Regions from separate parts of the Pantoea sp. X-Soil-OKNW-556 genome, predicted to be linked through region 1. Evidence: predicted binding sites of a transcription regulator. Region 1 holds the regulator's gene; each other region holds the start of a gene.

The links. Region 1 encodes PhoB, which activates phosphate uptake and scavenging genes when phosphate is short. Its sites were predicted from a motif close to CTGTCATAAAACTGNCNNAT; they were not measured.
Region 2: the regulator PhoB is predicted to act here: its motif matches at 3,491-3,510, upstream of serA (phosphoglycerate dehydrogenase).
Region 3: the regulator PhoB is predicted to act here: its motif matches at 7,947-7,966, upstream of pstS (phosphate ABC transporter substrate-binding protein PstS).

Annotation. Positions count from the first base shown of each region.
Region 1 is NZ_AP035990.1:1,054,527-1,064,450, forward strand. Features, by position in the region: gene AC6I8T_RS04715 (AAA family ATPase) at 1-2,784, opposite strand, end outside; gene sbcD (exonuclease subunit SbcD) at 2,781-3,998, opposite strand; gene phoB (phosphate response regulator transcription factor PhoB) at 4,195-4,884, shown strand; gene phoR (phosphate regulon sensor histidine kinase PhoR) at 4,899-6,212, shown strand; gene AC6I8T_RS04735 (PstS family phosphate ABC transporter substrate-binding protein) at 6,337-7,263, shown strand; gene AC6I8T_RS04740 (cobalamin-independent methionine synthase II family protein) at 7,439-8,545, shown strand; gene brnQ (branched-chain amino acid transport system II carrier protein) at 8,948-9,924, shown strand, end outside.
Region 2 is NZ_AP035990.1:3,634,802-3,644,725, forward strand. Features, by position in the region: gene AC6I8T_RS16950 (YecA/YgfB family protein) at 41-622, opposite strand; gene zapA (cell division protein ZapA) at 793-1,122, shown strand; RNA gene ssrS (6S RNA) at 1,162-1,345, shown strand; gene AC6I8T_RS16965 (5-formyltetrahydrofolate cyclo-ligase) at 1,422-2,012, shown strand; gene serA (phosphoglycerate dehydrogenase) at 2,071-3,309, opposite strand; gene rpiA (ribose-5-phosphate isomerase RpiA) at 3,589-4,248, opposite strand; gene AC6I8T_RS16980 (LysR family transcriptional regulator ArgP) at 4,408-5,313, shown strand; gene AC6I8T_RS16985 (oxidative stress defense protein) at 5,388-6,116, opposite strand; gene AC6I8T_RS16990 (MFS transporter) at 6,335-7,642, shown strand; gene AC6I8T_RS16995 (IclR family transcriptional regulator) at 7,629-8,327, opposite strand; gene AC6I8T_RS17000 (FAD-dependent oxidoreductase) at 8,387-9,924, shown strand, end outside.
Region 3 is NZ_AP035990.1:7,142-17,065, forward strand. Features, by position in the region: gene atpA (F0F1 ATP synthase subunit alpha) at 1-603, shown strand, start outside; gene atpG (F0F1 ATP synthase subunit gamma) at 656-1,522, shown strand; gene atpD (F0F1 ATP synthase subunit beta) at 1,553-2,950, shown strand; gene AC6I8T_RS00055 (F0F1 ATP synthase subunit epsilon) at 2,975-3,394, shown strand; gene glmU (bifunctional UDP-N-acetylglucosamine diphosphorylase/glucosamine-1-phosphate N-acetyltransferase GlmU) at 3,616-4,986, shown strand; gene glmS (glutamine--fructose-6-phosphate transaminase (isomerizing)) at 5,131-6,960, shown strand; gene AC6I8T_RS00070 (DUF8812 domain-containing protein) at 7,102-7,413, shown strand; gene AC6I8T_RS00075 (lysozyme inhibitor LprI family protein) at 7,410-7,826, shown strand; gene pstS (phosphate ABC transporter substrate-binding protein PstS) at 8,076-9,119, shown strand; gene pstC (phosphate ABC transporter permease PstC) at 9,182-9,924, shown strand, end outside.

The sequences.
Region 1 (9,924 bases):
CTGTTGATGCTGTTGTTCCAGCGCCTGTAAACGCTGACGCAGTTGCTCAACATCGGTAGCATCAAGCAGCGCTGCGCGTAGTGCGGCTTCGTCGGCAAAATCACTGCGCTGCAAAGCGCTGAGGAAATCTCGGGTTGCTGCCTCCAGACGAGCGGTTTGTGCCTGTTGCTGCTGTTCGATTTGCGCGCGTTGGCCGTCCAGGCTGTGCGCGGCGCTTTGCGCCTGCTGCCAGGCCTGTAATTGCTGCGCTACTTCCTGTTCGCATTTGTGTAGCGCCGCCTGGTGCGCCTGACGTTCGGCCTGCACCTGGCGGTCGCCAAACAGTTGCTGCCGACGCTGTTGCTGTTCGCTGCATTGCTGTTGCAAGGTGCTGAACGTTTGTTGCAACGCCGCGAGACGCTGCTGTTCACGCGCAAGATTCTGTTGCAGGTTGTGGTGCTCGCTGTTGGCTTTCGCCAGCTGCGGTTGCAGGGTGGTGAGTAACCGCTCACTCTCCTGCCATTTCTGCCAGCGTAGCTGCAACGCGCTCAACCAGTCTTCACGCGCCTCGCGCGCGGGTAGGGTGAGCTGATGTTGGGTCAGTTGCTGTGCCAGTTGTTGGCTGAGTTGCTGCCACGCAGCCCGCTCGGCTTCGCTACGCTGGTTGAGATCGTTCAGCGTCTGCTGCACGCTGGTAATTTGCTGCTGTGCCAGTTGCTGCTGTTGCAGATGCTCCAGCCATTCCCGTAGCTGATTTTCCTGCTGATCCTGCTCGCGTTGCCAGCGGGTCACATCGTCCTGCTGCTCCAGCGTGAAGGTGAGCGCCAGCTCACCGGTCAAGCTTTGCCACTGCTCACTCAGCGTGCTGAGCTGCTGCCCGATTTCCCTGAGTTCCTGCTGCAACGCCTGCTGTTGCAGCAATGACAGGCGTTGCTGCTCACCTTTGGCGGTGCCGGATTCTTTGAGCTGAGCAACACGAGTTTGCAATGCCGCAAGACGCTGTTGATTCTCGCCAGGTTCCAGTTGGCGATATTGCTCAATGGCCGGATGCTGACAGGAACCACACAGCGGGCAAGGATGATTAGGCTGCAAGCGGGCACGTTCATCGGCCAGTTGAGCGATTGTGCGTTCCTGGTCACATATGGTCTGCACATCAAGCATCGCCTGATTCTCACGCTTCCACTCCTCGCGCAGCGCCTGTAAAACCTGTTCTTCCGCCTGATAGTGCCGGGTAAGCGTATCCAGTTTTGCCTGACGTTGTTGTTGCTGTGGCTGGAGTGAACGCCACTGCGCCGTCAACAGGGTCAGTTGCTGACGCGATGCACGTTGCACCTGATGTTGCGCTAACGTATCACGGACCTGATCGATAGCAGGAGGCGCGGCTGGCAGCGCCTGCTGACGGGCAGCGAAAGCTTGCTGGAGCTGGTCAAGCTGCTGTTGTTGCTGCTGTTGCTGATTGCTCAACTGGGTGACGGCCAGCTCACGTTCATCCAGCCGGGTAATGTCGGATTGCCAGCGCGCCAGATGCTCGCCCCAGGCCGCGACGCTGGCTTCGCGGGTGCGCCATTGTTGCTGCTCATCCCACAGTTGTTGTAAGCGTTCACTCTCCTGTTGTTGCTGGCTGAGTGCGATGCTGTTTTGCTGCACCAACTGCTGTTGCGCCGTTATCTGGCGCTGCTGTTCGCTGACCTGCTGTTGCAGGGTCGCGATGTGTTGATCAAGTGGGATGACCTGCTCGGTCAGCAGCGTTTCCAGTTGTTGTTGTGCGTGCTGTGCCTGCTCGCGCGCCTGTTGGGCCGTGTGGAAACGTGCTTCACCTTGCTGCTGGGCATGGATCGCCTGTTGATGCTGCGCTTGCACCTGCTGCATTTGCCGGGCGAGGGCGATATTTTCCTGTTCCAGCTGTGTGCGCTGTTGCAGTTTATCGCGTAATTTTTCCGCCGGTTCGGCGCGCGCCAGCCTCTGACGTTCAGGTTCGGCCTGGTGCCACGCGTTTTCTGCCGCCTGCAACGCCTGTTGCGCCTGCTGCTGTTCGCCAGCCAATTGTTGTGACTGACTCAGCCACTGTTGTTGCTGCTGCGCAGTGGTGAGCTGCTGGTTCAGCGTGACCTCGGCTGCATTGAGTTGTTCCAACTGACTTGCCAGCTCAGCCCGCCGCGTCTCATCCAGCAACGACATTCCTCCGGCGCGGGCGCGCAGCGTGTCGAGATCGGCACGCGCGCTTTTGTAGCGCTCGAAAATCTGGATTGAGATTTGACCGTAGATCTCGGTGCCGGTCAGCTCCTCCAGCAGCTCGGCGCGCTCGCCAGGTTTGGCATTCAAAAAGGCAGCAAATTGCCCCTGCGACAGCATCATTGAGCGGGTAAAGCGGGCGAAATCAAGACCGGATAGGGTTTCGATCAGTTTTAATTTGTCGCCCACTTTGTCGGCAACAATTTGGTTGTCGGCACAGCGCGCCAGCTCAACGCGCGGAGCCTGCAATTTGCCGTCGGCCTGACCACGGGCGCGGTTCTGGCTCCAGAAGGCACGCCAGGCTTCACCCTTGATCTCAAACTCCACCTCGGCGAGGCATTCGGCGGTATCCCGGGTGATCAGTTCGTTCTGGGTTTGCGACAGCACGCCGAGGCGTGGCGTCTGGTGATACAGCGCCAGACAGATGGCGTCGAGCAGGGTGGTTTTACCGGCGCCGGTGGCCCCGGTAATGGCAAACAAACCGTTACTGGCAAATGGCTCACGGCGAAAATCGATAAACCATTCTCCGCGCAGGGCGTTGAGGTTTTTAAAACGCAGCGTCAGGATTTTCATGCAGAGGGGTTCTCCAGCGCGGCTAGGGTGGTGCGAAACAGTTGCGTAAGGTGTGCTGCCTGGTCGGCATCCAGATCCTCTTCCAGCGCCAGACGACGCGCAAACACCTCTTCAACCTGCAATTCGCTCAGGGTTTCGTTATCCAGTCGCGCCAGGCTGCGGCTGCGCTGTTCGCGACTGCGGCGTACCAGTAGCACCTCCACCGGTAAGTTTTCCGTCAGTTGTTCCACGCGGCGTTGCAGGTCGCTCAGGTGCTCCTGAGTGGTGATTTCAATATCCAGCCACACCGCCAGTTCGCCCTCTTTTTCTTTGAACAGCGCCAGTTGCCGTTCGATATCCGCCAGCGATCCTTTCAGTATCTGCATTGGCTGGAACAGCGGGATGGTCAGCGGCGTCACGGCATCAAGGCCGGTGCTGAAATCCAGCAGAAACACGCTCTTGTCGCGGCCCAACTCATCAAAGCTGAGTGGAATGGGCGAACCGCTGTAGCGAATATGATCGCTGTCAGCAATGCGTTGTGCTCGGTGAATATGGCCGAGTGCGATGTAATCCGCCGCAGGGAATGCCTGCGCCGGAAAGGCATCGAGGGTGCCGATGTAGATATCACGCACCGAGTCGCTTTTGGTTACGCCGACGGTGGTGAGATGGCCGGTGGCGATAATCGGCAGTTTGCCCCCGAGTGCTGCGCGCTGCGCCTCTGCGGCGGCAAAGCAGTGCTGATAATGTTGTTCGATGGCTTCCAGCAGCGACAGCTGTTTTTCCCGCCCGGACTGTCCGGCCTGGCTGCGCAAAATATCGCGCGGGCGCAGATAAGGGATGGCGCACAGCAGCGCGCCTGGCGTACCGTCGCGCTGCTTCAGGGTCAGCATCTGCTGCTCGCCCTGCGGCGTAGCGCTGGTGATCACCTGCGTGTTGAGGCAGGCAAGCAGTTCGCGTGATTCATTGAGCGTTGCCACCGAATCGTGGTTCCCTGCCAGAACGATCAACTGGCAGCGGCTGGCCTGCAACGCCACCACGAAGCGGTTAAACATTTCACGCGCATAGCTTGGCGGTGAGCCGGTATCAAACAGGTCACCGGCGATAATCAGCGCATCCACCTGATGCTGGTCAATCTGCTGGCGCAGCCAGTCGAGAAATGCCTGATGTTCAGCAGCGCGACTTTTGCTGTAAAAGAACTGGCCCAGATGCCAGTCTGCCGTATGGATGATGCGCATGGATGCTCCCTGCCAGAAAAAGCGATGGGGAATTATAACGACTTCACCACGAAAGCAAAAAAAACGCCTCACGGCTGTCACATTTCTGTTTTTCCACTAAATTTCCAGGGTTGGGTTTTTCATAAAAGTGTCATAAAACTGACGCATAATGACGCCGCAAATCCCAGTGACAGCCGTCATATCAGCAGGAGTAATAATGGCTAAGCGCATTTTGGTTGTGGAAGACGAAGCTCCCATCCGTGAAATGTTATGTTTCGTGCTGGAACAGAACGATTACCAGCCGATTGAGGCGGAAGATTATGACAGCGCAGTAGGGAAGCTCATCGAACCCTGGCCGGATTTGATTTTGCTGGACTGGATGTTACCCGGCGGTAGCGGTATCCAGTTTATCAAGCACCTGAAACGTGAAGCCATGACGCGCGATATTCCGGTGATGATGCTGACGGCGCGTGGCGAAGAAGAAGATCGTGTACGCGGTCTGGAAGTGGGCGCTGACGATTACATCACCAAACCGTTCTCCCCGAAAGAGTTGATGGCGCGTATCAAAGCGGTGATGCGGCGTATTTCGCCGATGGCGGTGGAAGAGGTGATTGAGATGCAGGGACTGAGCCTCGACCCGTCATCACATCGCGTGATGTCCGAAGCCACGCCGCTGGAGATGGGACCGACTGAGTACAAATTGCTGCACTTCTTTATGACGCACCCGGAACGCGTTTACAGCCGCGAACAACTGCTGAACCATGTCTGGGGCACCAATGTGTATGTCGAAGATCGTACTGTCGATGTGCATATCCGTCGTTTACGTAAAGCGCTGGAGGTCTCCGGCCACGATCGCATGGTACAAACCGTACGCGGAACAGGGTATCGTTTCTCTGCTCGCTACTAAACGGAGTCTTTACCGTGCTGGAACGACTCTCCTGGAAGAGATTATTGACCGAACTGGTGCTGGTCTGTCTGCCGGCACTGATTTTAGGTCTGGTATTTGGCTATCTCCCCTGGCTGCTGCTGATCGCGGTCTTGGGTTTGCTGTTGTGGCATTTCTGGAACCTGATGCGACTCTCCCATTGGTTATGGGTTGATCGATCCATGACGCCGCCCGGTGGACGCGCCAGCTGGGAACCGCTGTTTTACGGGCTGTATCAAATGCAGTTGCGTAACCGTCGTCGTCGTCGCGAGCTGGGCAACCTGATCAAACGCTTTCGCAGCGGTGCGGAATCGCTGCCGGATGCGGTGGTGCTGACCACCGAAGAGGGTATCATTTTCTGGTGTAACGGCCTGGCGCAACAGCATCTCGGCCTGCGTTGGCCGGAAGACAATGGTCAGAACATCCTCAACTTGCTGCGCTATCCTGAATTCTCCCGCTATATCCGCCAGCGTGACTTTAATAAGCCGCTGACGTTGGTGCTGAATAATCAACGTCATATGGAGTTTCGCGTGATGCCCTATAGCGAAGGGCAGTGGCTGATGGTGGCGCGTGATGTGACGCAAATGCATCAACTGGAGGGCGCGCGACGTAACTTCTTCGCCAACGTCAGCCATGAGTTGCGTACCCCGCTGACGGTGTTGCAAGGCTATCTGGAGATGATGAACGATTCGGTGATGAACGAACGTTCACGCAGCAAAGCGTTGCAAACCATGACGGAGCAAACACGACGTATGGATAGCCTGGTGAAGCAACTGCTGACGCTGTCGCGCATTGAAGCTGCTCCCGCCCTCGATATGAAAGAGACGGTAGATGTGCCGACCATGCTGTTGCTGCTCCAGCGCGAAGCGGAAACTTTGAGCCAGGGGCGTCATGAGATCCATTTTCACACCGATCCGCATCTCAAAGTACTGGGTAATGATGAACAGTTGCGCAGCGCCATCTCCAACCTGGTGTATAACGCGGTCAACCATACGCCGGAAGGGACGCGCATTGATATCAGCTGGCTACGTAATAAACAAGGTGCCGAGTTTAAGGTGTGCGATAACGGGCCAGGGATCAGCCCGGAACATCTGCCACGTTTGACCGAACGTTTCTACCGGGTGGATAAAGCGCGTTCGCGCGCTACCGGTGGCAGCGGCCTTGGGCTGGCGATTGTTAAGCATGCCCTCGGTCACCACAACGCCCGGCTGGAAATCACCAGCGTGCCGCATCAGGAAACGTGTTTCAGCTTTATCCTGCCGTCACGGTTGATCGTCGCCAGCCAGATACGGGAGAATGTGGCGCAATAAGCGTTCTGATTTCCCCGTAGCGGCACGATTTATCGCGCGCCGTTCAATTGGAACACCAAAAAACTGCGCGATAAATCGCTCAAAAGACTGCGCGATAAATCGCGCCGCTACGTGGAATCCCTGCATGAAATCGTTGCTGCTGTTCATTTTGCTGTCGTTCTCTGTGCTGGCGCAGGGGCAACAAACCATGCTGGCGGGCAATCTGAGCAGTGTCGGTTCTGATACCCTCGGTTATCTGATGACGTTGTGGGGCGAGGATTTCAGCCGTCAGTCACCGGGGGTGAATGTGCAGGTACAGGCGGCGGGTTCATCAACGGCACCCACTGCGCTGGCGGCGGGTGCTGCCCAGCTTGGCGCGATGAGCCGCCCGATGCAGGTCGATGAGCGCCAACTGTTTATCGCGCGCTATGGCTATCCTCCGCTGGCGGTGCCGGTGGCAATGGATGCGCTGGTGGTGGTGGTCAATCAGGACAATCCGCTGAAGCAAATTGCGCCACAGCAGCTTGATGCGCTGTTTTCAGTAACGCGTCTGTGCGGTGCGCAGCAGGTGCCGCAGCGCTGGGGGGATGTCGGTCTGACCGATCCACATTGGGCCACGCGTAGCATCCAACGCTACGGACGTAACTCCGCGTCCGGCACCTGGGGCTTCTTCAAGCAGCAGGTGCTGTGCAAGGGCGACTTCCGTGCTGATGTGGCGGAGTTTCCCGGATCGGCGGCGGTGGTGCAGGCGGTGGCAGCGACGCCCAACAGCATTGGTTACGCCAGCTTTGGCTTTCATCTCAGTGGGGTGAAGACGCTGCCGGTGGTCACCAATAGCGGTGAAAGCGTGATGCCGGATGCCGATTCTATCCGTAGCGGCCGCTATCCGTGGTCGCGCCCGCTATATATCTACGTCAATAAAGCGCCCGGGAAACCGTTGCCGCCGTTGGTTTCGGCATTTCTGCATCAGGTGCTGTCACCCCAGGGGCAGCGTCGGGTTAGTGAGGCGGGATATCTGCCGTTGTCTGAGAGTCAGATGGCGCAGGCGCGTGCCTCCATTGAGGAAAATTGAAGAACGAACATCGCAACATGAATTTTATTCATGTCACCTGAATTTTCTTCGTTTGCCCAAATCCGTTCAACATGTCACTCTTCTTGGCCATATAGCCATCCAGATGGCCAAAGATAACCAGGTGAAATTATTACCTGACGCAACCATGCGTTTACGGCTTTAGCCAGGAGTGATCATGCAACGAGTAACCGCCCCGTTCCGCGCCGATACCGTCGGCAGTTTTCTGCGTCCCGCCGCTATCAAACAGGCACGCGAGCAGTTTGCTAAGGGTGAAATTGATGCCGCCGCGCTGCGTCAGGTCGAAGATGACGCTATCCGTCATGTGGTGGAGCAGCAGCGTGCCAACGGTCTTAAAGTGGTTACCGATGGTGAATTTCGCCGTGCCTGGTGGCACTTCGACTTCTTTGATGATCTGATTGGCGTCGAGCGTTACGAAGCGGAGCAGGGCATTCAATTTAATGGCGTGCAGACGAAAGCGCGTGGCGTGAAAGTGACCGGCAAAGTGGCGTTTAACCCGAACCACCCGATGCTGGAGCACTTCCGCTTCCTGCAAAGCATTGCCGGTGACGCAGTGCCGAAGATGACCATTCCCAGCCCGAGCGTGCTGCATTTCCGTGGTGGTCGCAAAGTGATCGACGCCAACGTTTACCCGGATCTGAAAGAGTACTTCGCCGATCTGGCTCAAACCTACAAAGATGCCATTCAGGCGTTTTACGCGGCTGGCTGCCGTTATCTGCAACTGGACGATACCGTCTGGGCCTATCTGTGTTCCACCGATCAGCAGCAGCAGATCCGCGAACGTGGTGAAGATCCGCAAGAACTGGCGCGTATCTACGCTCAGGTGCTGAATACTGCGCTGGAAGGTAAACCGGCAGATCTGACCGTCGGCCTGCATGTGTGTCGTGGTAATTTCCGTTCCACCTGGATCTCCGAAGGCGGCTACGAGCCGGTGGCTGAGGTGTTGTTTGGCGGGGTAAATATCGATGCCTTCTTCCTCGAATATGACAACGAGCGCTCTGGTGGTTTCGAGCCACTGCGCTTTATCAAGCCGGGCCATCAGCAGGTGGTACTGGGCCTGATTACCACCAAAACCGGTGAGCTGGAAGACCCGGCCCAGGTGAAGGCACGTTTGCAGGAAGCGGCACAATTCGTCAGCCTGGATCAGATTTGCCTCAGCCCGCAGTGCGGCTTTGCCTCAACAGAAGAGGGCAATAGCCTGAGCGAAGATCAGCAGTGGCAGAAAATCCGCCTGGTGGTCGACATCGCAAATCAGGTGTGGTGATGCTGTAAACTTGTGCAAACAGGCGCGTAAATCGCGCCTTTTGTGCATCTTAAACCTCGGTTATGCGCGGATATCTCCCGCGCTGTGGAAAGTTTAAGCAAATCATCTGATGTGATTTCGAGCTTATCTATATTGATTCACTGCTTTTTATCTGTTTAGTGCTATATCCTTCTGGTTTTCCGATCCCGTATTGCCTTTCTCCGCTATAAACGTTTTACTACGCGCCGTTGTCGATTCTTCCCTCTGTGAACAGAAGAAAAGCAGTCTAAATCACCTGCGCTTTAACTATGTGACGAGCATAACGCACTGGCGTTGATGGATAAGTCGTTGTTTTGGCGCGGTCAGGGGGCAACACAAACTCAACTTTCACCGCAACATCAGCTACAGGCCGTACAGAAGTTTATGACTTATCGTTTAACCCCGAAGGATATCCTCGCGCTGGGCTTTATGACGTTTGCCCTGTTTGTTGGCGCAGGAAACATCATTTTCCCACCGATGGTGGGTATTCAGTCTGGCGAACACGTTTGGATTGCTGCCATTGGTTTCCTGATCACTGCCGTGGGTCTACCGGTGATGACCGTTATCGCGCTGGCGCGCGTTGGCGGCGGTATCGATGCCCTCAGCTCGCCGATTGGTAAAGCCGCCGGTTTGCTGCTGGCTACCGTCTGTTATCTGGCTGTTGGCCCGCTGTTTGCTACACCGCGTACCGCGACCGTGTCATTTGAAGTGGGTATCGCCCCGCTGACCGGTGACGGCGCGCTGCCGCTGTTTATCTACAGCCTGATTTACTTTTCGCTGGTGATCGTGATCTCCCTCTATCCGGGCAAACTGCTGGATACCGTGGGTCACTTCCTCGCACCGCTGAAAATTGTTGCCCTGACGGTGCTGGGTGTTGCCGCGCTGCTGTGGCCTGCGGGTGGCCTTTCCCCGGCGACGGCAGATTATCAGCGTGCGGCGTTCTCCAGCGGCTTTGTTAACGGCTATCTGACTATGGATACCTTGGGTGCGCTGGTGTTCGGTATCGTTATCGTTAACGCGGCGCGTTCACGCGGCGTGGAAGATTCCGGCCTGTTGACCCGCTACACCATGCTGGCCGGTATTATTGCCGGTGTGGGGCTGACGCTGGTGTATCTGTGCCTGTTCAAGTTGGGTTCAGACAGTGGCGCGATTGTTGATCAGAACGCCAACGGCGCGGCGATTCTGCACGCTTACGTGCAGCAGACCTTCGGCGGCATGGGCAGCTTCTTCCTTGCTGCACTGATCTTCGTGGCCTGTATGGTGACGGCGGTCGGCCTGACCTGCGCCTGTGCAGAATTTTTTGCGCAATACCTGCCGTTGTCGTATAAAGCGCTGGTCTTTATCCTCGGCCTGTTCTCAAT
Region 2 (9,924 bases), 2.6 Mb from region 1:
CTGTTGAAAAGCGGGCACGGCAGTACCCGGAATGACGCGCTTAGTGTAGCGTGGGCTTCTGTACTTCAGGTGCTGTCGGCGGTCGCGGCTGGGTGAAGGTGTCGTGACACAGCAGCGCGGCAACGCGCACATACTCAATCACCTCTTCGAGTGATTGCTCAAGCTCTTCCTGATCTTCATCTTCGTCGTAGCCCAGTTGAGCGATGGTGCGCAGGTCATCAATCGCTTCTCCGGTTTCGCCGGTGACCTTGTCCAGTTTCGGCTGAGTCACACCCAGTCCCAGCAGGAAATGGTTGACCCATCCCGCCAGCGCATCGGCACGGTCAAATACCGTGATGTCATCGTCGTCAGGCAACATCAGTTGAAACAGGAAACCCTCTTCATCCAGAGTGTTGGTCAGGCTTTCATGGAGCGCCTGCAACGGCTGCGACAGGCTTTGTGAAAAGGCCATGCCTTCGTTGGTGAGGTCGTGCACCAGCGTCTTCCAACTGTTATCCTGGTTACCGCCGCACAGGATGCCGCAAATCAGGCCGTGCATTTCGGCGGGTGTCATTCCCACGCCCTGCTGGGAAAGCGCCGCTGCCAGCGCGTTGTAAGTGGGCGTTGCGTTCTGTAAAGACATAAGCTTTGGTCGTCGTTGGCAGAATAAGTTCGTGTTATGCTACCACCAGGTGCCTCAGGGTTTCCAGAAAAGGGGTTGTAACTTCTCACCCAGGTCTATATAGTTGCGCTCCTCCCAAGCCATTGACTGCTAAGGGAGATGCGGGCGAAGTAATCAGTCAGGAAGGTGGCATGTCTGCACAACCGGTAGATATTCAGATTTTTGGTCGTTCGTTGAGAGTGAATTGTCCGCCTGAACAGCAAGATGCGCTGAATGCGGCAGCTGAGGACCTCAATCAACGGTTGCAAGATTTAAAAGTTCGCACTAGAGTCACAAATACAGAGCAACTGGTGTTCATCGCCGCGTTAAACATCTGCCACGAATTGGCACAAGAGAAAGGTAAGACGCGCGACTACGCAGCCAATATGGAACAACGTATTCGTATGCTGCAACAGACCATTGAACAAGCATTAGTTGAGCAAGGTCGCATAACTGATCGCCAGGGCACAAAGTTTGAATAACACTTCATGGTTATCGTGATACAGTAACGGTGAAGTAAATTTTCTCTGAGATGTTTGCATGCGGGCCAGTCCCCTGAGCCGATATTTCATTACCACAGAATGTGGCGCTCCGTAACTTGTGAGCATGCTCGGTCCGTCCGAGAAGCCTGATAGTTGCGACGACACATTCACCTTGAACCAAGGGTTCAAGGGTTACAGCCTGCGGCGGCATCTCGGAGATCTCCTCTTAGTTCCACTTCTGTTATCCCCCGGTACGCATGATATAGTGGCTGGCAACAGCCGACTTTGCCGGGGATATCATGTCTGAACCCTCATTTCGTGACCGACAAGACATTCGTCAACATGTGCGTCATCTGCGCCGCAACCTCACGGCTGAACAGCAGGAACAAGCCGCCGATTTGCTGGCAGAGCATGCGATAAATTTTGCGCCCATCAGCAATGCCGAACGTATTGCGTTGTTCTTGTCCGTTGATGGGGAGTTGAATACTCGCCCACTCATCGCCAAGCTCTGGCAACAGAAAAAACAGGTTTTCCTGCCGGTGCTGCACCCTTTCGCCCCCGGAAATTTACTGTTCCTGCGCTACACACCCGACACGCCACTCAGCCCGAATAAATTAAGCATCCCGGAACCGCCGCTGGATATCACCCAAATGGTCACCCTTGATCAGCTGGACGTGGTGATGGTGCCATTAGTCGCGTTCGACCAAAGCGGGCAGCGATTGGGTATGGGAGGCGGTTTTTACGATCGCACGCTACAAAACTGGCAGCAGCATGGTTTTCTACCGGTGGGGATTGCGCATGACTGTCAGCATGTTGAAACGCTGCCAGTAGCGACCTGGGATGTGCCGTTGCCGGTGGTGATTACACCGTCGAAATTGTGGCAGTGGTAACCGGGTTATTGCGCGATAAATCGCGCCGCTACGATAGCTGTAGCAGCGCGATGTTAAATCAGTACAGCAAGCGCGCGCGAATGGTGCCCGGAATCGCCTTCATCAGTTGCAGCGCTTTATCCGCCACATCCTGCTGTGCATCGATATCGATCACCACGTAGCCCATCAGCGGCGAGGTTTGCAGATACTGGGCGGCAATGTTGATGCCCTGCTCGGCAAAAATCTGGTTGATGGCGGTCAGGACACCCGGACGGTTTTCGTGGATGTGCAACAGGCGACTGGCGCTGGCGGCATGCATCGGCAACGACACTTCCGGGAAGTTAACGGCAGACAGGGTTGAACCGTTGTCAGAATACTTCGCCAACTTGCCAGAGACTTCCAGACCGATGTTTTCCTGCGCTTCCTGCGTCGAACCACCGATATGTGGCGTCAGAATCACATTATCGAATTCACACAGCGGTGAATTGAACGGATCGCTGTTGGTCGCCGGCTCCACCGGGAACACGTCAATCGCCGCACCCGCCAGATGTTTGTTGGACAAGGCATCGCACAGCGCCGGAATATCAATCACCGTACCGCGTGCGGCGTTAATCAGCAGCGCACCTGGCTTCATCAGCGCCAGTTCAGCGGCACTGATCATATTCTGCGTTGATGGGGTTTCCGGTACGTGCAGGCTGACCACATCACTCATGTTGAGCAGGTCAGACAGGTGACGCACCTGTGTGGCGTTGCCCAGCGGCAGTTTGTTCTCGATATCGTAGAAAAACACATGCATGCCAAGGCTTTCCGCCAGCACACCGAGCTGCATACCGATGTGGCCATAGCCGATGATACCCAGCTTCTTGCCACGAGCTTCATAGGAACCCGCTGCAATTTTATTCCAGATACCGCGGTGCGCTTTGGCGTTCGCTTCCGGGATGCCACGCAGCATCAGCAGCATTTCACCAATCACCAGTTCGGCAACCGAACGGGTGTTGGAGAACGGGGCGTTAAACACCGGCACGCCACGTTTTGCTGCTGCATTCAGGTCAACCTGGTTGGTGCCGATACAGAAGCAGCCAACCGCAACCAGTTTTTCAGCCGCAGCGAAAATCTCTTCGGTCAGTTGGGTACGGGAACGGATACCAATGAAGTGTGCGTCACGAACGGAGGACTTCAGCGTCTCCGCATCCAGTGCACCTTTGTGGAATTCGATGTTGGTGTAACCTGCTGCGCGCAGGTTATCCAGCGCACTCTGATGGACACCTTCCACCAGCAGGAACTTAATCTTGTCTTTTTCCAGTGATAACTCTGCCATTTCCCGACCCTATTCAGAATTCAACGAGGGCTGCCATAAGCCAGCCTTCTGTCAAAATATCAAAAAATTCGTTTGCAGCAAGACAATCGATTGCCTCGACCTCAGCACGCGTCAGCGCTACGGCAGCACAATGCCGTACAAAATCGGGATATGCGTACAGAGCGAAGAATGAACCTGCTGTTGATGACTGTTTTGTGACATAAGTCACCGAATTTCAGCATACGAAGAAAAGATGTTTTGCGTATGGAAATAAGCGGCGCTGCAACAGCGCCGGACAGATCATTTGGTAATGGTTTTTACGCCATCAGCAGTGCCGATCAGCGCAACATCAGCGCCGCGAGCTGCAAAAAGCCCTACTGTCACCACACCAGGCAGCGCATTGATGGCTTTTTCCAGCGCGATCGGATCGAGGATGCGTAGATTATGCACGTCGAGAATAATGTTGCCGTTATCGGTCACCACGTTCTGACGATATTCTGGCAGGCCGCCCAATTTCACCAGTTCACGCGCCACATAGGAACGCGCCATCGGGATCACTTCAACCGGCAGCGGAAAGTGGCCCAGTACATCCACTTCTTTCGAGGCATCGGCAATACAGATAAATTTCTCAGCCACGGCGGAGACAATTTTCTCACGCGTCAGCGCCGCGCCGCCGCCTTTAATCATCTGCATCTGCGGATTGATCTCATCAGCACCGTCGACATATACCGAGAGCGAATCCACTTCATTGAGATCAAACACATGAATGCCGAGGGATTTCAGTTTCTGCGTTGAGGCTTCCGAGCTGGAAACTGCGCCCTCAATTTGATGCTTAATCGAACCTAACGCATCAATAAAATGAGCAGCGGTCGAACCGGTGCCAACGCCAACAATGGTGCCCGGCTGCACATATTGCAGTGCTGCCCAACCTACCGCTTTTTTCAGTTCATCCTGGGTCATGGTATGTTTAAAACCTGTGCGACAACGAGGTGCGCGTAGTATAAAACAAGGCGGCGTAAAAAAGCGCGGCTGTTAAAGGCTTTGTAACTCAGTGCACAAAAACCATCTTTTGATTTTTTGTGGCATAGTACCCTCCATCCTGAACGAGAGAGAACAACAATGAAACGCCCGGATTATCGAACGCTTCAGGCGCTGGATGCTGTGATTCGTGAACGCGGCTTTGAGCGCGCCGCGCAAAAACTTTGTATTACGCAGTCTGCGGTGTCGCAGCGTATTAAACAGCTGGAAAATTTATTCGGTCAGCCGCTGCTGGTGCGTACCGTACCGCCGCGCCCGACGGAACAGGGGCAGAAGCTGCTGGCGTTGTTGCATCAGGTGGAGCTGCTGGAAGAGGAGTGGCTGGGTGATGAAAACGGTGGCACCACGCCGCTGTTGTTGTCACTGGCGGTCAACGCCGACAGTCTGGCAACCTGGCTGCTGCCCGCATTGAAAGATGTGCTGGCCGATTCCCCGGTGCGCCTCAACATTCAGGTCGAAGACGAAACCCGTACTCAGGAGCGCTTGCGTCGTGGTGAAGTAGTGGGTGCGGTGAGTATTCAGCCACAACCCTTACCGAGCTGTCTGGTTGATCAACTGGGTGCGTTAGATTATCTGTTTGTAGCTTCACCCGAGTTTGCCAATCGCTACTTCCCAAATGGCGTGACACGTTCGGCGCTGCTGAAAGCCCCGGCCATTGCCTTTGATCATCTCGATGATATGCATCAGGCGTTTCTGCAACAGAATTTCGATCTGTCGCCGGGTAGCGTACCCTGCCATATCGTTAACTCGTCGGAAGCCTTCGTCCAGCTGGCTCGTCAGGGGTCGACCTGCTGTATGATCCCGCATTTGCAGATTGAACGTGAACTGGCGAATGGTGAGTTGGTGGATTTGACGCCCGGCTTGTACCAGCGCCGGATGCTGTACTGGCATCGCTTTGCCCCGGAAAGCCGTCTGATGCGCCGCGTCACCGATGCATTAATTGCCCACGGCCACCGCGTATTGCGTCAGGATGATTTAGCGGCCTGACAGCAGCACGAATTCGTAGCGGCGCGAGTTATCACGCACAGGATTGAGCGATAAATCGCGCCGCTACGGAAACATTACGGTGTATTCGGTTTGATATCGAATACCACATCCACCTGATCGTCAAAGTGAATGGTCTGCTGCTCGTAGGTTTGCTGCGCTGAGGTATCCGCCTCTGGTGCCGCCGCTTTGAACATGCGTGCCATCGGCATCGGCTGATAGTTGGCTACGTGATAGCGGATGCTATACACCGGACCGAGTTTCGCATTGAAACCTTCCGCCAGTGCTGATGCCTGCTGAGTTGCATTGGCGATAGCCGCTTTACGCGCCTGATCCTTATAGGTCTGCGGATTTGCCACGCCGAGATCGACAGCACGAATCTCGTTCAACCCGGTTTTCAACGCCCCATCCAGCAGTTCATTCAGCTTCTCCAGCTGACGCAGCGTCACCTGTACCTGGCGTACTGCGCGGTAGCCTTTCAGTACCGACTTCCCCTCTTTGGTGTAATCGTACTCCGGCTGGGTGCTGAGGTTAGCAGCATCGATATCTTTCTTCTCGATGCCATTTTTTTGCAGAAAATCAAAATATTGTGCAACACGGCTATCGGCCTGCTTTTTCGCATCCGCCGCGTCTTTCGATGAAACATTCACCACAATCGAGAGCGTAGCAATATCCGGACGTGCCTCGACACTTGCCTGCCCTGATGTCACCACATGCGGCCCATTCGGCAGCTCGTCGGCCTGAACCATCGCAGGCAATGCGCCCGCGCTCATTACGGCGGCCAGCGCCAGTGCTTTGAGTTTCACGAAAGTCCTCCTTGAAGATTCAATTCTGAGGTCGCCACTATGGCGAAGCCTGCTACACATTACCATGCGTGATGGTCTGAGTTTTGATTCAACGAAAAGTTCGGGCACTCTGCTGTTTTATCGTCTCCGCGATCACAAAATAATCACCCTGTATTCGCTGAATTTGCCTACCAGTGTTTCTATTAAAGAGACACTCTGACCTCCGGGAGCGTTCCACGATGACAGAGCAACCGATAGCCCAACCCCACGTTTGTGTCCGTGCCGGGCGCACACGCTTTCTGATGCTTGGCCTGGTGTTTATCAACATCATTATTAATTACATGGACCGTACCAACCTGTCGGTCGCCGCCACGACAATGGCCGGTGAATTACGCTTCACGCCGCTGGAGATGGGGTTAATTTTCTCTGCCTTTGGCTGGATTTATGCCGCCTTACAGATCCCCGGCGGTTTCCTGATCGATCGTCTGGGCGCGCGGCTGGTGTATGGCGTCGGGCTGTTTGTCTGGTCGATGGTGACGGCGCTACACGCCTTTGCCGGTAGCTTTCTCGCGCTGTTTGGCCTGCGTCTGGGCGTCGGTGCCTTTGAAGCCCCGGTGATGCCCGCCAACAACCGGGTGATCTCCAGTTGGTTCCCGGAACAGGAGCGCGCCAGCGCCATCGGTATTTACTCTTCGGCGCAGTTTGTCGGTTTAGCCTGCATGACCCCGCTGCTGTTTCATGTGCAGGATGCGTTTGGCTGGCGCGGCTTGTTTCTGATTACCGGTGTCGCAGGCATGATTTGGGCGCTGGTGTGGTATGTCCTCTACCGCGAACCAGGCGATCACAAAGGGGTTTCCCAGGCGGAACTGAATTATCTGCGCAGCAATGGCGCGCTACTGGGTGACCGCCAGAGCGCTCAACCACCACGCGCGCGCTGGCAGGATCTGGCGCAGATGTTCCGCAGTCGCAAGCTGGTTGGCATCTACATTGGTCAGTTCACCATTTCGGCTACCTTCTGGTTCTTCCTCACCTGGTTCCCGACCTACCTGGTGGAATATCGTCATATGGCGTTTATTAAGAGCGGCTATGTGGCGTCACTGCCCTACTTCGCCGCCTTTTGCGGCGTGCTACTGGCGGGCTTTGCCTCGGACCGCATGATACGTCGGGGCGTTTCGGCCAGTGTTGCTCGCAAACTACCGGTAATCCTCGGATTATCGCTGACCTTATTTATTCTCGGGGCCAATTACACGGACAACTCCGCGCTGATCATCCTGTTTATGTCTGTCGCCTTCTTTGGCAACGGCCTCGCGACCATTACCTGGGTGTTTGTTACCGCGCTGGCACCGCGCCATTTAATCGGGCTGGCCGGTGGCGTATTTAACTTCACCGGCGCGCTCTCCTCCATTGTGGTGCCGATCGCCATTGGCGCATTAATCGATGGCGACAATTTCGCGCCAGCGCTGGCGTTTATCGCCATGCTGGCCGCTATCGGCATCGCCAGTTACGTGTTTATCGTCGGGAAAATCGACCATGTTAGCGCGCAATGATCATGCGCTGCGCCAGCGCCTGCAACTGCGCCAGACGCTGCTGGAGATGTGCCTCATCCGCCTGCCAGATTTTGGCGAACGCCAGGGCCGCGCGATTGTTATTAATCGGCAGTGCCATGCTGATTTCGCCATCGTCACGATGCCAGATGAGGGTGTCCTGCGTGCGTTTACGCGCCAGCAGCGGGGCAATCTGCGCCCATTGATCGTCGGTGAAACGTGGCCGCAAGGCTTCATCGCTCTCCGCCGCCAACAGCGATACGCCGATCACCGACTGCCAGGCGGGCAACATATGGTAGCCCGCCAGCGCCTGGCTGGTGCTGGTACGCTCGCCCGGTTCCGAGTGCCAGATATAGATCACCTGGTCCTCCCACAGCACGCCCAGCGCCACCACGATATCGCGTGGCGCATTGGCTTCCAGTTGTGGCAGCGCCTGGGCAAACAGCGACGATCCGCGAATCGCCTGTGCTGCCAGCGCATGTACCCCAGGTCCGGGCAGATAGCGGCGATGCTCATCCTGCATCGTCAGACCAATCGAGGCCATGGTCATCAGCAGACGGTTAACCCGCGTGCTGTTCATCCCCATCTGGCGCGCCAGTTCGCGACAGCCAACGGCTTTATCACTGGAAACCAGATATTGCAGGCAGCGAATACCGTCAATCAGGCTTTGATTGGGTTGAGAAGACATACATCACCCTGTGGCGGTCAAAAATTTAATCTTAGCGTCAGAGTTACAGGAATGAAATGATGCAAATTTTCTCCTCTCAGGATAGCCGCCAATTTCCCCTGCAACCTTTGCAAGCGGATGTGTTGGTGGCCGGTGGTGGTTTGGCCGGTGTCTGCGCCGCGCTGGCCGCAGCGCGTGATGGCGTGACAGTGGTGCTGATTCAGGATCGCCCGGTGCTGGGCGGCAATGCCTCCAGCGAAGTTCGTCTGTGGGCCAACGGTGCCACCTCGCACATGGGTAACAATAATCGCTGGGCGCGCGAAGGTGGCATCATGGGCGAGATCATGGAGGAGAACCTGTGGCGCAACAAAGAAGGCAACCCGGTGTTGTTTGATCTGGTGCTGCTGGATCTCGTCCAGGCACAGCCCGGCCTGACGCTGCTGCTGAACACCACAGTGACCGGGATAGAAAAATCAGGTCGCCAGTTACAGGCTGTGCATGCCTTTAACGCCATCAACCAGACGCGCTATCACGTTAGCGCCCGACAATTTATCGATGCCAGTGGGGACGGGGTATTGGGCTATCTGGCAGGTGCCGCGCATCGGGTCGGTGCGGAATCGGTGGAGGAATTCGGTGAGAAAATGGCTCCCGGCGAGCATTTTGGCCACAAACTCGGTCACTCTATCTACTTCTACACCAAACGCAGCGCTGAGCCTGTGCGTTTTATCCCGCCAGGCTTTGCCCTGAAGGATATCCAGGCCATTCCACGCTATAAACGCCTGACCTCTGAACTGAACGGTTGCGACTTGTGGTGGCTGGAATGGGGAGGACGGCTCGACACGGTGCATGAGAGCGAAACCATCAAATGGGAGCTGTGGAAAATCGTCTGGGGCGTGTGGGATTATATCAAGAATTCCGGCGAGTTTCCCGATGCGGAAAACCTGACTATCGAATGGGTCGGCCTGATCCCCGGCAAACGTGAAAGCCGCCGCTTTCTCGGTGACACGCTGCTATGTCAGCAGGATATCGTGGAACAACACGATCATTATGATGCCGTGGCCTATGGCGGTTGGTCGATTGACCTGCATCCCGCTGATGGCGTCTACAGCGAACATGATGGCTGCCGCCAGTTTCACAGCAAAGGCACCTACACCATCCCATTCCGCGCCTTGTACAGCCGGTCGCTGGATAACCTGCTGCTAACCGGCAGGTTGATCTCCGCCACCCATGTGGCGTTCGGTAGCGCACGCGTGATGTGTACCTGCGGCGTACTCGGTGAGGTGGTGGGACGTGCAGCGGCGATCTGCCAGCAGCAGCATCTCACCCCAGGCGAGCTGTCCACTCCTGAACGAATCGGACAGCTTCAGCAGCATCTGCTGCGCCAGGGCGCTTACATTCCGCGCCAGCGGCTGTTTAGCCCGTCCGGCGCAGTGAAGGTACACGTCAGCAGCACGCTTCAGCTCAGTTCCCTGCCTGCTGATGGTGGCTGGCAGCCCCTGAAATCACGTTGCGCGCTGCTGCTGCCCTTGAAAGCCGGAGAACGTTTGCCCGCACTGAAGGTGTCGATGCGGGCGGCTGCACAACAGTCGCTACAGGTGTCGCTGCTGACCAGTGAAAA
Region 3 (9,924 bases), 1.0 Mb from region 1:
AATGGTGAAGTGAAAGGTAAGACCGGCTCACTGACTGCACTGCCGATTATCGAAACTCAGGCGGGTGACGTTTCTGCGTTCGTTCCGACCAACGTGATTTCAATCACCGATGGTCAGATCTTCCTGGAATCTAACCTGTTCAACTCCGGTATTCGTCCGGCAGTTAACCCGGGTATCTCGGTATCCCGTGTTGGTGGCGCTGCTCAGACCAAGATCATCAAGAAACTGTCTGGTGGTATCCGTACTGCACTGGCACAGTATCGTGAACTGGCTGCGTTCTCTCAGTTCGCTTCCGATCTGGATGATGCGACTCGTAAACAGCTGAGCCACGGTCAGAAAGTGACCGAGCTGCTGAAACAGAAACAGTATGCGCCGATGTCCGTTGCGCAGCAGGGTCTGGTGCTGTTTGCTGCAGAGCGTGGCTTCCTGAACGACGTTGAGCTGGCAAAAATTGGTAGCTTCGAAGCAGCGCTGCTGGCGTTTGCTGACCGCGACCACGCTGAGCTGATGGCTGAAATCAATCAGGCGGGTAACTACAACAACGAAATCGAAGAGAAGCTGAAAGGCCTCCTCGAAACGTTTAAAGCAACCCAGTCCTGGTAATGTCTGGCGGCTTGTCTGAAAAGGCAGGCCGCAAGGCTTTGAGGAGAAGCTAATGGCCGGCGCAAAAGAGATACGTACCAAGATCGGAAGCGTGAAAAACACGCAGAAGATCACCAAAGCGATGGAAATGGTCGCCGCCTCCAAGATGCGTAAAACGCAGGAACGCATGGCGGCCAGCCGTCCGTATGCAGATACCATGCGCAAAGTGATTGGTCACCTTGCGTTAGGCAATCTGGAATACAAGCACCCTTACCTGGATGAGCGCGACGTTAAGCGCGTCGGCTACCTGGTCGTTTCGACTGACCGCGGGCTTTGTGGTGGTTTGAACATTAACCTGTTCAAAAAAGTGCTGGCAGAAATGAAAGCCTGGACTGATAAAGGCGTACAGAGCGATCTGGCGATTATCGGCTCAAAAGGGCTTGGTTTCTTCGGTTCTGTTGGTGGCAACATCGTGGCGCAGGTCACAGGCATGGGTGATAAACCTTCACTGTCTGAACTGATCGGCCCGGTAAAAGTGATGTTGCAGGCTTATGATGAAGGCCGTATCGACAAGCTGTATATCGTCAGCAACAAATTTAATAACACCATGTCTCAGACTCCGACCATTACCCAACTGCTGCCGTTACCGCCAGCGGAAGGTGAAGAAGAGATGAAGGCGAAGACCTGGGATTACCTGTACGAACCCGATCCGAAGGCGCTGCTGGATACTCTGCTGCGTCGTTATGTCGAATCGCAGGTTTATCAGGGTGTGGTGGAAAACCTGGCCAGTGAGCAGGCCGCACGTATGGTGGCGATGAAAGCCGCAACCGATAACGGCGGAAATCTGATCAAAGAGCTGCAGTTGGTTTACAACAAAGCTCGTCAGGCCAGCATCACCCAGGAACTTACCGAGATCGTCTCGGGAGCCTCCGCGGTTTAACCAGGTTTGGAATTAGGTAGAGGATTCAAGATGGCAGCTGGAAAGATTGTCCAGATTATCGGCGCCGTAGTTGACGTCGAATTCCCTCAGGATGCCGTACCGCAAGTGTACAGCGCTCTTGAGGTTAAGAATGGTGATGCTCGTCTGGTGCTGGAAGTTCAGCAGCAGCTGGGTGGTGGCGTGGTTCGTACCATCGCCATGGGTTCTTCTGACGGCCTGAAGCGCGGTCTGGAAGTAGCCGACCTGAAAAAACCGATCCAGGTTCCGGTTGGTAAAGCAACCCTCGGCCGTATCATGAACGTGCTGGGTGAGCCGATCGACATGAAAGGCGACCTGGTTGAAGAAGACGGCAGCGCAGTAGAGGTTTCCTCTATTCACCGCGCCGCGCCTTCTTATGAAGATCAGTCTAACTCGCAGGAACTGCTGGAAACCGGCATCAAGGTTATCGACCTGATGTGTCCGTTCGCTAAGGGCGGTAAAGTCGGTCTGTTCGGTGGTGCGGGTGTTGGTAAAACCGTAAACATGATGGAGCTGATCCGTAACATCGCGGCTGAGCACTCAGGTTACTCGGTATTTGCTGGTGTGGGTGAGCGTACTCGTGAGGGTAACGACTTCTACCACGAAATGACTGACTCCAACGTTATCGACAAAGTAGCGCTGGTGTATGGCCAGATGAACGAGCCGCCGGGTAACCGTCTGCGCGTAGCACTGACCGGTCTGACCATGGCGGAGAAATTCCGTGATGAAGGCCGTGACGTTCTGCTGTTCATCGACAACATCTATCGTTACACCCTGGCCGGTACAGAAGTATCTGCACTGCTGGGTCGTATGCCTTCAGCGGTAGGTTATCAGCCGACGCTGGCTGAAGAGATGGGTGTGTTGCAGGAGCGTATTACCTCCACTAAGACGGGTTCAATCACCTCCGTTCAGGCCGTTTACGTCCCTGCGGATGACTTGACTGACCCGTCTCCGGCGACCACCTTCGCCCACTTAGACTCAACCGTAACGCTGAGCCGTCAGATCGCATCCCTGGGTATCTACCCGGCCGTTGACCCGCTGGATTCTACCAGCCGTCAGCTGGATCCGCTGATCGTTGGTCAGGAGCACTACGATGTTGCGCGTGGCGTGCAGTCTCTGCTGCAGCGTTACCAGGAACTGAAAGACATCATCGCCATCCTCGGTATGGACGAGCTGTCTGAAGACGACAAACTGCTGGTGGCACGCGCACGTAAGATTCAGCGCTTCCTGTCTCAGCCGTTCTTCGTTGCTGAAGTCTTCACCGGTTCTCCAGGTAAGTACGTAACGCTGAAAGACACCATCCGTGGCTTCAAAGGCATCATGGAAGGCGAATTCGACCATCTGCCAGAGCAGGCTTTCTACATGGTTGGCGCGATCGACGAAGCCGTGGAAAAAGCGAAGAAACTGTAATAACGGTTTCCCGGGAGGAATGATATGGCTATGACTTATCACCTGGATGTTGTCAGCGCGGAGCAACAAATGTTCTCCGGTCTGGTGCAGAAAATCCAGGTGTCAGGTAGCGAAGGTGAGCTGGGGATTTACCCTGGTCACGCCCCGCTCCTGACTGCCATCAAGCCTGGTATGATTCGCATCGTTAAACAGCACGGCGAAGAGGAGTATATCTACCTCTCTGGCGGCGTGCTGGAAGTTCAGCCGGGCAGCACCACCGTTCTGGCCGACACCGCGATTCGTGGTGAAGACCTCGACGAAGCGCGCGCGCTGGAAGCGAAACGTAAAGCAGAAGAACACATGAGCAGCAGCCACGGCGACGTGGACTATGCTCAGGCCTCTGCCGAACTGGCGAAAGCTATCGCGAAGCTGCGTGTTATCGAGCTGACCAAAAAAGCGATGTAATCAGGCTTTATGCGTCACGAAGTGCCAGCCCATTGGGCTGGCATTTTTTTTGCCTGCGGTTCCGGAAAAAATAAAAACAACGCGATATTTTGCACATACCGTAGCGGCGCAATTTATTGCGCACTGCCTTTCGTCATCCTCTAATTTCGATCCGAGAAAAATGTAGTAATCTCAGAGGTAAACCTTAAACTTTCGAAAGCTAAAACAGAGTCAGGATAGTTATGTCTACAAGTGCGATGAGTGTGGTGATTCTTGCCGCTGGCAAGGGCACCCGTATGTATTCCGATCTCCCCAAAGTTCTGCATACCCTGGCAGGAAAACCCATGGTCCAGCATGTGATTGATGCTGCAACCGGGTTGGGCGCACAGCAAATCCATCTGGTTTACGGCCACGGCGGCGATCAACTTAAAGCTCAGCTTTCTGGTAACACCCTGAATTGGGTGTTACAGGCGCAACAGCTTGGCACCGGGCATGCGATGCAGCAGGCAGCCCCCTGGTTCGCAGATGACGAAGACATTGTGATGCTGTACGGCGACGTTCCGTTGATCTCCCTGGAAACGTTGCAGCGCCTGCGTAGCGCTAAACCTGCGGGTGGCATCGGTCTGCTCACCGTGGTGCTCGACAATCCCACCGGCTATGGCCGCATCGTGCGTGAAAACGACACCATTACCGGGATCGTGGAACAAAAAGATGCTTCGCCCGAACAACTGAAGATTCAGGAGATTAACACCGGCATCCTGATTGCTAACGGTGGTGATCTCAAACGCTGGCTGTCACAGTTGAATAATAACAACGCGCAAGGCGAGTTCTATATCACCGACATTATTGCGATGGCACATCAGGAAGGGCGTCTGGTGCAGGCTGTCCATCCGGCGCGCATCAGCGAAACCGACGGTGTAAATAATCGCCTGCAACTGGCAGCGTTGGAACGTGCTTACCAGGCTGAACAGGCCGAGAAACTGTTGTTGGCAGGTGTGATGCTGCGTGACCCGGCACGTTTCGATCTGCGTGGCACGTTAAAACACGGACGCGATGTTGAAATCGATACCAATGTGATTATCGAAGGCGACGTCACCCTGGGCGATCGGGTGAAAATTGCGGCGGGTTGTATCATCAAAAACAGCGTGATTGCTGATGATTGTGAAATCAGCGCGTATTCGGTGATCGAGGATGCCAATCTGGCCGCGGCTTGTACCGTTGGTCCGTTTGCTCGTTTACGCCCCGGAAGCGAACTGGGAGAGAAGGCTCACGTTGGCAACTTCGTTGAAATGAAGAAAGCCACCCTTGGAAAAGGTTCCAAAGCCGGTCACCTCTCTTATCTTGGCGACGCGGAGATTGGCGACGATGTGAATATCGGCGCTGGCACCATCACCTGTAATTACGATGGCGCGAATAAATCTAAAACCATCATTGGCGACAACGTGTTTGTGGGTTCCGATACCCAGCTGGTGGCTCCGGTGACTGTCGCCAGTGGCGCGACAATTGCGGCGGGCACCACAGTGATGAAAGACGTACCCGCCGCCGTTCTGGTTTACAACCGCAAAGAACAGAACCAGAAAGCGGGCTGGAAGCGCCCGGAAAAGAAAAAGTAATTTTTAATGGCCGACAAAGATCGGCCTGTTAGCAGTAAATATAACTACATCCCCACTCTCTACAAGGCTCGGGGAACCGGCGATGCCGGATATCAGGTCAGATGACAACGCAATGGCCGAAAGCCATGAAGTCAGGAAACTATTATGTGTGGAATTGTTGGTGCAGTAGCACAGCGCGACATTGCAGAAATTCTGCTGGAAGGTCTGCGTCGTCTTGAGTATCGCGGTTACGATTCGGCGGGTTTGGCCGTCGTTGATCGTCAAGGCCATGTGACGCGTCTGCGTCGCTTGGGCAAAGTGCAAAAGTTGGCAGAAGCGGCGGAACAGCAGCCGTTGATTGGCGGCACCGGTATTGCTCATACCCGTTGGGCTACCCACGGTGAACCCTCAGAAGCCAATGCGCATCCGCATATCTCTGAGCACATCATCATTGTGCATAACGGCATCATTGAGAACCATGAACCGTTGCGTGCGCAGCTGATTGAGCGCGGTTACTCATTCGCGTCAGAAACTGACACCGAAGTGGTGGCACATCTGGTGCACTGGGAACAGAAACAAGGCGGTTCGCTGCGTGAAGTGGTGCTGCGGGTGATCCCGCAACTGCGCGGCGCCTATGGCATGGTGATTATGGACAGCCGCGATCCCTCCGTGCTGGTGGCCGCGCGTTCCGGTAGCCCGCTGGTGGTAGGCCGTGGCGTCGGCGAAAACTTTATCGCTTCCGATCAGCTGGCACTGCTGCCGGTGACACGCCGCTTCATCTATCTGGAAGAGGGCGATATCGCTGAGATTACCCGCCGCGAAGTGACTATTGTCGATCGCAATGGCACGCCGGTAACTCGCGCCGAGATCGAATCTAACGTCCAGTATGATGCCGGTGACAAAGGGATTTACCGTCACTACATGCAGAAAGAGATTTATGAACAGCCGATGGCGATCAAAAACACCTTAACCGGTCGTTTCAGCCACGGTGAAGTCGATCTCAGCGAACTTGGCCCACAAGCGGAAGCTCTGCTGAGCAAAGTTGAGCATATCCAGATTATCGCCTGCGGCACCTCATACAACTCCGGTATGGTTTCGCGTTACTGGTTCGAATCACTGGCAAACATTCCCTGCGATGTCGAAATTGCCTCTGAATTCCGCTATCGCAAATCGGCGGTGCGTAAAAACAGCCTGCTGATCACCCTGTCACAGTCCGGTGAAACTGCCGATACGCTGGCCGCGCTGCGTCTGTCGAAAGAGCTGGGCTATCTGGGTTCGCTGGCCATCTGTAACGTGGCGGGGTCGTCGCTGGTACGTGAATCCGATTTGTCACTGATGACCAAAGCGGGTACCGAGATCGGGGTAGCCTCCACCAAAGCCTTTACCACGCAGCTCACCGTGTTGTTGATGCTGGTAGCGAAACTGGGCCGCCTGCATGGCATGTCTGCTGATACCGAACACGAGATTGTCCATGGGTTACAGGCGCTGCCGAGCCGTATTGAGCAGATGCTGGCGCAGGATAAGGTGATCGAAAACCTGGCAGAAGGTTTCTCTGACAAGCATCATGCGTTGTTCCTTGGCCGTGGCGATCAGTATCCGATCGCCATGGAAGGTGCGCTGAAGCTGAAAGAGATCTCCTATATCCACGCGGAAGCCTACGCGGCCGGGGAGTTGAAACATGGCCCGCTGGCGCTGATTGACGCCGATATGCCAGTAATCGTGGTAGCACCGAATAACGAACTGCTGGAGAAGCTGAAGTCCAACATCGAAGAGGTGCGTGCACGCGGCGGTCTGCTGTATGTATTTGCCGATCAGGATGCAGGTTTTAGCGACAGCGATGGCATGAAGATTATCTCTCTGCCGCATGTGGAAGAGGTGATTGCGCCAATCTTCTACACCGTGCCGCTGCAACTTCTTTCCTACCATGTCGCGTTGATTAAAGGTACCGATGTCGATCAACCGCGTAACCTGGCGAAATCAGTGACTGTTGAATAGGGCTGCTATTAGCTAATCTGATCCAGATTATTTAAGGGTTATGCATTTTCAAATGCATAACCTTTTTTGTTTGTGACATGAGGGCGGAATATTTTTGTTCTCATCATTGATGCACTGCTTCCATTGTAAAATCTATTCATTATTTCGCGTGAATCTCAGGCTCGCCTGTTCGAACTTATTTACCCATCCTATGCTTCACGCGCGCGCAAAATCTATGAGTCTTATGCTGCGGTGGTTCAACACGCGACACCATGGCTGAGTTTACATAAAGCCATCCGTGAGATGATTATTGTGGATCTTGTTTATCAGGGACTGGGATATCGCACGGTTCTTGAACCTTGCATGGCAAATGACTTCGATTCACTGATCCATTTTATTGAAACCGATCATCGTACTCGGAGATACGAAAGAGGTCGCCAGCGTGCAAATTATTTACGGAGAAACAGGAATTGATTCATATAAAACATCTCGCTTTTTTATCGATAGTCTACGGTATTTTCTCCAGCAACATGGCCTGGGCCGACGATTGTGATAACGCCGCAAATGATACTGAAGTTCATCAATGTCTGGAAAATAAGAAAGACAATGCGGAAAAAGTTCTTAATGCTGAGTACGCGAAAGCAAAAGATCGTATAAAGCAGGGGCTACGTGACTCACCTTCTGACACCGAGGCTTATCTGGACATTTTTGTCAAAGCGCAGCGTAGCTGGCTGGACTTAAGAAAGTATCAGTGTGAGATGGAGGCTTTTGGTGCCGATAAATCCAAAAATCCATACCTTGATGCTATCAATGATTGCACCGCCAAAATGGATAATGAAAGAACACATATCCTGATGCAGATCCCTTATGATGGTCTGAGTGGTTAGGCTAATGTGAAGCAAACGGGGCTGATGTGCGCCGACTCGACACATTAGCTCCGCCACAGAAAAACAATCTTAACAGCCTGTTATACAACGTCTCGTCGTCTTATACCGGAGTCGGTACCTTTGTCATAAAACTGTCATATTTCGTACATTTGACTGTCATCAAACTGTCCTATTTTCCCTCCAGCAGCAATCAATGACTCTTACTAAAATGGCATAGAGCCTGATTTTTTTAACTCCCCTGGAGGGAACATGACACTGATGCGTAGCACCGTAGCCCGAATCCTCGCCGCCACCTTCGCAGTAAGCGCGGTCTCTGCTTTTGCAGCAACCGATCTGACTGGCGCAGGCGGGACGTTCCCGGCACCGGTTTATGCCAAGTGGGCAGCAGAATACCAGCAAGCCACCGGTAGCAAAGTAAACTATCAGGGTATTGGTTCTTCGGGCGGCGTGAAGCAAATCATCGCCAAAACCGTCGATTTCGGTGCGTCAGATGCGCCGATGAAAGATGAAGATCTGCAAAAAAATGGCCTGTTCCAGTTCCCGACCGTGATCGGTGGTGTGGTTCTGGCGGTTAACATCCCTGGCGTGAAGTCTGGTCAGCTGACCCTCGACGGTAAAACCGTTGGTGACATTTACCTGGGCAATATCAAAAAGTGGAACGATCCGGCGATCACCAAACTGAACCCGGGCGTGAAACTGCCAGATACCAACATCAACGTGGTACGCCGCGCTGACGGTTCCGGTACCTCTTTCGTCTTCACCAGCTACCTGTCTAAAGTGAACGAAGAGTGGAACAGCAAAATTGGTAAAGGCAACACCGTAAACTGGCCGACCGGTCTGGGCGGTAAAGGTAACGACGGCGTGGCGGCATTCGTCCAGCGTCTGCCGGGTTCAATCGGCTACGTCGAGTACGCGTATGCCAAGCAGAACAACCTGACTTACACCAAGTTGCACGATGCTGATGGCAAAGCTGTGGCACCGAGCGAAACCAGCTTTGCTAACGCGGCCAAAGGCGCGAACTGGAGCGAATCTTTTGCCCAGGACCTGACTTTCCAGAAAGGCAACGATGCATGGCCGATCACTTCCACCACCTTCATCCTGGTTTATAAAGATCAGGCTAATGCAGAGAAAGGTAGCGAAGTGCTGAAGTTCTTCGACTGGGCTTACAAAAATGGTGGAAAAACGGCGACCAGCCTGGATTACGCAGCTCTGCCAGAAAGCGTGACCACGCAGATTCGTGATGCCTGGAAAGCCAACATCAAAGATTCTTCCGGCAAAGCGCTGTACAAGTAAGTGAATGACCTGGCCAGCCGACAGGCTGGCCACCCTGACTTCCCCTGAGAACAGAGACTTCTATGGCTGCCACTAAGCCGACGTTTAAAGCCCCTGGCAAACAAGGTGACATGATCTTCGGCGCGCTGGTGAAACTGGCTGCGCTGATTGTGTTATTGCTGCTGGGTGGCATCATCGTCTCCCTGATTTTCTCCTCCTGGCCCAGTATCCAGAAATTTGGTTTCTCATTCCTGTGGACCAAAACCTGGGATGCGCCTAACGAACAATTTGGTGCGCTGGTGCCGATTTACGGTACCGTCGTAACCTCGCTGATTGCGCTGCTCATCGCCGTTCCGGTGAGCTTCGGTATCGCCCTGTTCCTGACGGAACTGGCACCAGGCTGGCTGCGTCGTCCACTCGGCACTGCAATCGAGCTGCTGGCGGCCATCCCCAGCATCGTCTATGGCATGTGGGGCCTGTTTATTTTCGCGCCACTCTTTGCCGAGTACTTTCAGACGCCGGTTGGCGACATCATGTCGAATATCCCGATTGTGGGTGCGCTGTTCTCCGGCCCGGCTTTTGGGATCGGTATCCTGGCGGCAGGCGTTATCCTCGCCATCATGATCATCCCGTACATTGCTTCGGTGATGCGTGATGTGTTCGAACAGACCCCGGTGATGATGAAAGAGTCGGCCTACGGTATTGGCTGCACCACCTGGGAAGTGATTTGGCGTATCGTGTTGCCCTTCACCAAAAACGGTGTGATTGGCGGTGTGATGCTCGGTCTGGGCCGTGCATTGGGTGAGACGATGGCGGTAACCTTTAT